Regions from separate parts of the Stenotrophomonas sp. FW305-C-20-S1 genome, predicted to be linked through region 1. Evidence: predicted binding sites of a transcription regulator. Region 1 holds the regulator's gene; each other region holds the start of a gene.
The links. Region 1 encodes HrcA, which represses chaperone genes, less so after heat shock. Its sites were predicted from a motif close to TTNGCACTCNNNNNNNNNGAGTGCNAA; they were not measured.

Region 1 (2,266 bases):
CGACGGGGTGGTGCGATCGCCTTCCGAATTTTCGATGACGCGGGCCTTACCGCCGTCCATGATCGCCACGCACGAGTTGGTGGTGCCGAGGTCGATACCAATGATCTTGCCCATGGGGGAGACTCCTTGAAGGATGTTGTTTTTGTCAGTCCGGCCGTTCGGCCGGTGGATGAATGGGATGTGGGGGAGGCTCGTGGAACATTCAAGCCATCCCCCGAACGCTGTGTTTCCGTTCGCCCAACACGTTCAGCGTCGGTCATGCCGATGCCCCGGTCGCGGCGGGAAAACCCGCGCCAGGCCAGGCCCGGCGCCCGCGGTCAATCGGCGGCAACCACCACCAGCGCCGGCCGCAGCAGGCGCTCGTTGAGCAGGTAGCCCTTCTGGAACACGGTCACCACGCTGCCCGGGGCGGCGCCGGGGGCAGCGACCTGGCTGATCGCCTGGTGGTGTTCCGGGTTGAACGGCTGCCCGGTCGGGTCCAGCAGCACCAGGCCGTTGTCACCAGCGACCTTCAGCAGCTGCTTGTAGGTCAGCTCCAGGCCCTCGCGAAGCGGATGGGCATCGTCGCCGGCGGCCTTGAGGCCGGCATCGAGGCTGTCGAATACCGGCAGCAGTTCGCCCAGCAGCTTCTCGTTGGCGAACTTGCGCGCCTGTTCGATGTCGCGGGCCACGCGCTTGCGCTGGTTGTCGAGGTCGGCGCGCTCACGCAGCGCTTCGGCCTTGACCTGCTCCACTTCGGCACGGAGCTGTTCGATCTGTTCGTTGACGCCCTCGGCGGCAGCTGCGTCGGCGGCGGCCTGCTGGGCGGCGATGTCTGGCTGATCTTGATTCATGTCTGGGTCCCTGGCGGTCACTCTCCGCCTCCACCCACCCTAGTGTGGGCGGGATGCTGCGTTTCAAGCGTCCGATGCACCCGGAGTTCGCCCGCCCGGCGAAAAGGCCGCGCCGAGCACATCGGCGGTGGCCTGGACCAGCGGAATCATGCGGTCGTAGGCCATCCGCTTCGGCCCGATCACGCCCAGCACGCCCAGTACCTGGCCGTTGGCGGTGTACGGCGCGGTGACCAGCGAGACGCCCTGCAGGGGTACCACGCCGGTTTCCTCGCCGATGAAGATGCGCACGCCGGGGGCCTGGATGGTCCGCTCCAGCAGCTGCAGGATCTCGCGCTTGCTGGAAAACAGCTCGAACAGCTCGCGCAGGCGCTCCAGGTCGGACAGGTCCTGCACCCCCATCAGACGCGTCTGGCCGGCCACCAGCATGTCGTCGGCCGGCGGCTGCAGGGCCTGCTCGGCCAGCTCGACGCTGTGCGCCAGCACCTGTTCCAGCTCGGAACGGGCGTCGCGCAGCTCCAGCAGCAGGCGGGTACGGATCTCGGCCAGGGGCAGCCCGGCAAAGTGGGCATTGAGGTAGTTGGCCACCTGCTCCAGCTGCCCCGGTGCGAAGTCCTGGCGCGTCTCGATCACCCGGTTCTGCACTTCATTGTCGGCAAACACCAGGATCGCCAGCACCCGGCGCCCGTCCAGCGCCACGAAATCGATCTGGCGGAAGGCGAACTGCTCGCGGCGCGGCGCGCTGACCACGCCAACGAAGTGGCTCATCGCCGACAGCAGCTCCGACGCACTGCCGAGCAGCGCCTGGGTACTGCCGCCTCCGGCCAGCTCCTGACGCAGTCGGGCCAGCTCCCCTTCGCCCGGCGGCTGCATCTGCAACAGGCTGTCGACGAACACCCGGTAGCCATGCGCGGTCGGAATCCGGCCCGCCGACGTATGCGGCGAGGCCAGCAGGCCCAGGTCTTCCAGGTCACCGAGGATGTTGCGGATGGTGGCCGGACTGACCTCCAGGCCGGCCACGCGCGCCAGCGTCTGCGAACCCACGGGCTCGCCATCCTGGATGTAGCGCGCGATCAGCGTGCGCAGCAGGTGCCGCGCGCGCGGGGCAAGTTGGTCGGGAGAACCGTGCATGGAATCAACCTGTGAGACAGGGACATTAGATAATGGCGACGCATCCCCTTGGCAAGTCATTGGACGACCCCGCCGCGCGTGCTAGCGTTGCGCGGCTGCAGACACCCCCTTACCCATGCTCAGACATCTTTCAATCAAGGATTTCGCCGTCGTCCGCGCCACCGAACTGGAGTTCGGGCCGGGCATGACCGTGGTTTCAGGCGAGACCGGCGCGGGCAAATCGCTGATGGTCGACGCTCTGGGCTTCCTGTCCGGCCTGCGCGCCGACAGCGGCGTGGTCCGCCATGGCGCGGCCCGGGCCGAAC
Region 2 (2,266 bases), on a different contig from region 1:
CATGCGTGGATCCAGCAGGAAAAAAAAGGCCCGGCAATGCCGGGCCTTTCCATTACTCAAACGCTTCGCCGCCTTATGCGGTGAACAGCGCCTTCATCTTCTTCAGCGCGTTCGCTTCAACCTGGCGGATACGCTCGGCCGATACGCCGTACTCGTCCGCCAGCTCCTGCAGCGTCACCTTGCTGTCCGCATCCAGCCAACGGCGGCGGATGATGTCGCGCGAACGCGCATCCAGTTCCGCCAGGCCTTCGCGCAGCAGCTGCATCTGGTTGTCTTCGCTGTCCTCGCGCTCGTAGGCCATCGACGGATCTTCGTCATTGGCCACCAGATACGCAGCCGGCGACGGCGGCGCGTGGTCGTTGTCTTCATCGGTGGGGGCATCGAAACCGATATCGCGGCCGGACAGGCGCGATTCCATTTCCAGCACCTCGCGCTCGGACACGTTCAGGTCCTTGGCCACCGCACTGACTTCGGCCGCGTTCATCCAGCCCAGGCGCTTCTTCGACTTGCGCAGGTTGAAGAACAGCTTGCGCTGCGCCTTGGTCGTGGCGACCTTCACGATGCGCCAGTTCTTCAGGATGAACTCGTGCATCTCGGCACGGATCCAATGCACGGCGAAGGACACCAGGCGCACGCCCATGTCGGGGTCGAAGCGCTTGACCGCCTTCATCAGGCCGATGTTGCCTTCCTGGATCAGGTCGCCCAGCGCAAGGCCGTAGCCGTTGTAACCGCGGGCCACGTGCACCACGAAGCGCAGGTGCGAATGCACCAGCTCACGGGCAGCGTCCAGATCGTTGCCGTCGCGGAAGCGACGGGCCAGGTCCTGTTCGTTATCGACCGACAGCACCGGGATCTGGTGCACGGCACCGATGTAGGCGTCCAGCGAACCGAGCGCACTGGGAATCGGCAGATTGTTTGCCACAAGGGCAGTAGAGGTGTTCTGGCTCATAGGCACCCATCTTAGCAGTCTGGGATTTGGACTGCTAAAGGAGGAAAAAGTTCCAGCATTCCACTGATGAAACACTGGTCCCAAACAGAACCCTACCGTAACGCGATTTGATGACAGTGGCGAGCGCGCTTTTCGGGATACACAATCCCTTGGAATTCAACCCACTAGCCCGGAAAGCCCGGCTATTCCGGGTCAAAGGCAGCTGAACAGGTGGCGGTTTCGCCCATTCAACAGGGGGCAGCGTTGTTCGCCGTTCAGCCCGATGGCGCCAGCGTCGCCCGCGGCGGCAGCGACCAGTCGATCGGCGCCTGCCCGCGGCGCTGCAGGTACTCGTTGGCCATCGAGAAATGACGGCAGCCGAGGAAGCCGCGGTGGGCCGACAGCGGCGAGGGATGCGGGGCTTTCAGCACACGGTGGCGGCCGGTATCGATCACCTTGCCCTTCTGCTGCGCGTAGGCACCCCAGAGCACGAACACCAGGCCCTCGCGCTCACGGTTCAACACGTCCACCACGTGGTCGGTGAAGCCTTCCCATCCGCGCCCCTGGTGCGCACCGGCCTTGCCCTCTTCCACCGTCAGCACCGCGTTGAGCAGCAGCACGCCGCGCTGCGCCCACGGGATCAGGCAGCCGTGGTCCGGGCGGGCAATACCGAGGTCACCCTCGATTTCCTTGTAGATGTTCAACAACGACGGCGGCACCGGCACGCCCGGCTGCACCGAGAAACTCAGGCCATGGGCCTGCCCACGGCCGTGGTACGGGTCCTGGCCGAGGATGACCACTTTCACCTGATCGAACGGGGTCGCATCAAAGGCGGCGAAGATCTGCGGTCCAGGCGGGAACACCGCCGCACCGCTGGCCTTGCGCTGCCGCAGGAAGCTGGACAGCTCGCGCATCTGCGGCTGCAGCAGGTAATCGCCCACACGCTGCTTCCAGCTCGGTTCCAGCTGGATCGCCGGGGTGTCCACTACTTCATCGATCATCGCAACACGTCATCGCAACAGGGGTCCATCATTCAACCGGGCCAGCCGCAGCTGGAACAGCACCTTGGTGATCAGCAGGCGCTCTTCGATCGGCTTCAGCACCAGATCGTTGGCGCCGGCCTGCAGCAGGCCGGTCTGGTTGTGCGGATTGCCATCGCCGGTCATCACCAGCACCGGCAGGCGGCGCTTGCCGTAGCCGAAGTCCACGCGCACGCGCTGCACCACGTCGCGGCCGCTCAGCTCTCCCTTCAGGGTCACATCGGTCAGCACCAGATCGATGCGATGGCGGCTGCGCCCGAGCGATTCGGCGGTGAGCAGGGTAAACGCCTCTTCGGCG
Region 3 (2,266 bases), on a different contig from region 1:
TGGTGTTGACCACCAGGGTCGCCAGCGCTTCGCCTTCGACTTCCTCGGCAACGATCAGCAGCGGCTTGCCAGCCTTGGCGACGCCTTCCAGCACCGGCAGCAGGTCACGGACGTTGGAGATCTTCTTGTCGTGCAGCAGGATGTACGGGTCATCCAGGTCAGCGGTCTGCGACTGCTGGTTGTTGATGAAGTACGGGGACAGGTAGCCGCGGTCGAACTGCATGCCCTTGACCACGTCCAGCTCGTTGTCCAGGCCCGAGCCTTCTTCAACGGTGATCACGCCTTCCTTGCCGACTTCCTTCATCGCGTTGGCGATGATCTGGCCGATCGACTCGTCCGAGTTGGCCGAGATCGTGCCGACCTGGGCAATGGCCTTGTCGTCAGCGGTCGGCTTGGAGATGTTCTTCAGCTCGGCGACGGCAGCCACGACGGCCTTGTCGATACCGCGCTTGAGGTCCATCGGGTTCATGCCGGCAGCAACGGCCTTGGCGCCTTCGCGGATCAGGGCCTGGGCCAGCACGGTGGCGGTGGTGGTGCCGTCGCCGGCGTCGTCGTTGGTACGCGAGGCGACTTCCTTCACCATCTGCGCGCCCATGTTCTCGAACTTGTCAGCCAGTTCGATTTCCTTGGCGACGGACACGCCGTCCTTGGTGATGGTCGGGGCGCCGAAGCTCTTCTCGAGCACGACGTTGCGGCCCTTCGGGCCCAGGGTGGCCTTGACGGCATTGGCGAGAACGTTGACGCCGCGCACCATGCGCGAACGGGCGTCTTCACCGAAACGAATATCCTTGGCAGCCATTGCGTTTACCTCATTGGTAGCGCCGGGCCATGCCCGGCGGCTGGGTGTTGGAATCAGGGGATGAAGCAGGTCGCGCCGACGCTCAGCCGATGACGGCGAGCACGTCGTCTTCGCGCAGGACCTTGTACTCGACGCCTTCGCTCTTGTACGAGCTGCCGGCGTACTGGCCGTAGATGACCTTGTCACCGACCTTCAGCGACGGAGCGCGCACGTTGCCGTTGTCCAGCGGCTTGCCCGGGCCCACGGCCACGACTTCACCCTTGGTGGACTTTTCCTTGGCGGAGTCCGGGATCAGGATGCCACCGGCGGAAACTTCGTCGGCTTCGATCGGCTTGACCACAACGCGGTCGTGCAGCGGCTTGATGCTCATGTGGGACCTCTTAAGTTATTGATTGGTCTGAAAAAGTCCGGCGATGTTAGCACTCGCACCAGGCGACTGCCAGCAACGCGCGTGAAAAAGCCCGACAGGTCGGGAGCACGACAGAGATGGAGACCTCCGGAGGCCTTTCAAGGCCCGCCCCCGAAATTTTTCCCGGCGGCCCGGCGGCACTCCATCCCCGCGCGGACGCCTTTATAGGGATGCGTCGCGGCAAGCCAAGGGGGAATTGGCCACCATTTGGTGACCGCCGTCGCACTGTCAGATATCTGGCGTTCATTTACGACAAAGTGTCACCGGATCGGCTTTAGGGTGGCCCGGCATTCCCAATCACAAGGAGTAGTCGATGCGATTGCTGTCCCCGCTCGCCGCCGCCTGCCTGCTGGCCCTGGCTGCCGCGCCGGCCCAGGCCGAGGTCTTCATCAACGAACTGCACTACGACGACAGCACCGCTGCCGGTGACGTCGGCGAAGCCATCGAAGTGGTCGCCACCGCCGGCGAAGACCTGTCCGGCTACCGCCTGTACCTCTACAACGGCAGCAACCCGTCGGCCGCCACGGTCTACGCCAACAACGCGGTGCCGGCCGGAACCGCGGCCAGCTGCGGCAGCGCCACCCTGGCGGTGGTCACCTACCCCAGCAACGGCCTGCAGAACGGTGCCAACGACGGCATCGCCCTGGTCGACGCCAGCGGCAAGGTGGTCCAGTTCCTCAGCTACGAGGGCGCGATCACCGCTTCCGGTGGCCCCGCCGCCGGCATGACCAGCCAGAACATTCCGGTTGCCGAAACCAACAGCACCGCGGCGGGCACCTCGCTGCAGCTGACCGGCAGCGGCAGCCAGTACGCGCACTTCACCTGGGCCGAATCGGCCAGGCAGACCTTCGGCAGCTGCAACAACAACCAGACCTTCAGTGGCGGCGGTACCCCGGGCCCGAACACGCCGCCGTCGGTGTCCACCACCACGCCGGCACAGGGCAGCAGCACCTTCCCTGCCGCCGCCGACCTGGAAGTGGTGTTCAGCGAGACGGTCAACCTCGCCAGCGGCGCCTTCGCACTGACCTGCGGCACTTCGGGCAGCGTGCCGCTGACCT

Region 2: the regulator HrcA is predicted to act here: its motif matches at 961-987, upstream of rpoH (RNA polymerase sigma factor RpoH).
Region 3: the regulator HrcA is predicted to act here: its motif matches at 1,216-1,242, upstream of AC3WTC_RS15865 (co-chaperone GroES).

Annotation. Positions count from the first base shown of each region.
Region 1 is NZ_JBYTEK010000002.1:95,470-97,735, forward strand. It holds gene dnaK (molecular chaperone DnaK) at 1-114, opposite strand, end outside; gene grpE (nucleotide exchange factor GrpE) at 318-833, opposite strand; gene hrcA (heat-inducible transcriptional repressor HrcA) at 897-1,961, opposite strand; gene recN (DNA repair protein RecN) at 2,077-2,266, shown strand, end outside.
Region 2 is NZ_JBYTEK010000045.1:20,900-23,165, reverse strand. It holds gene rpoH (RNA polymerase sigma factor RpoH) at 74-949, opposite strand; gene ung (uracil-DNA glycosylase) at 1,204-1,929, opposite strand; gene AC3WTC_RS18300 (response regulator) at 1,939-2,266, opposite strand, start outside.
Region 3 is NZ_JBYTEK010000032.1:46,658-48,923, forward strand. It holds gene groL (chaperonin GroEL) at 1-799, opposite strand, end outside; gene AC3WTC_RS15865 (co-chaperone GroES) at 882-1,169, opposite strand; gene AC3WTC_RS15870 (endonuclease) at 1,522-2,266, shown strand, end outside.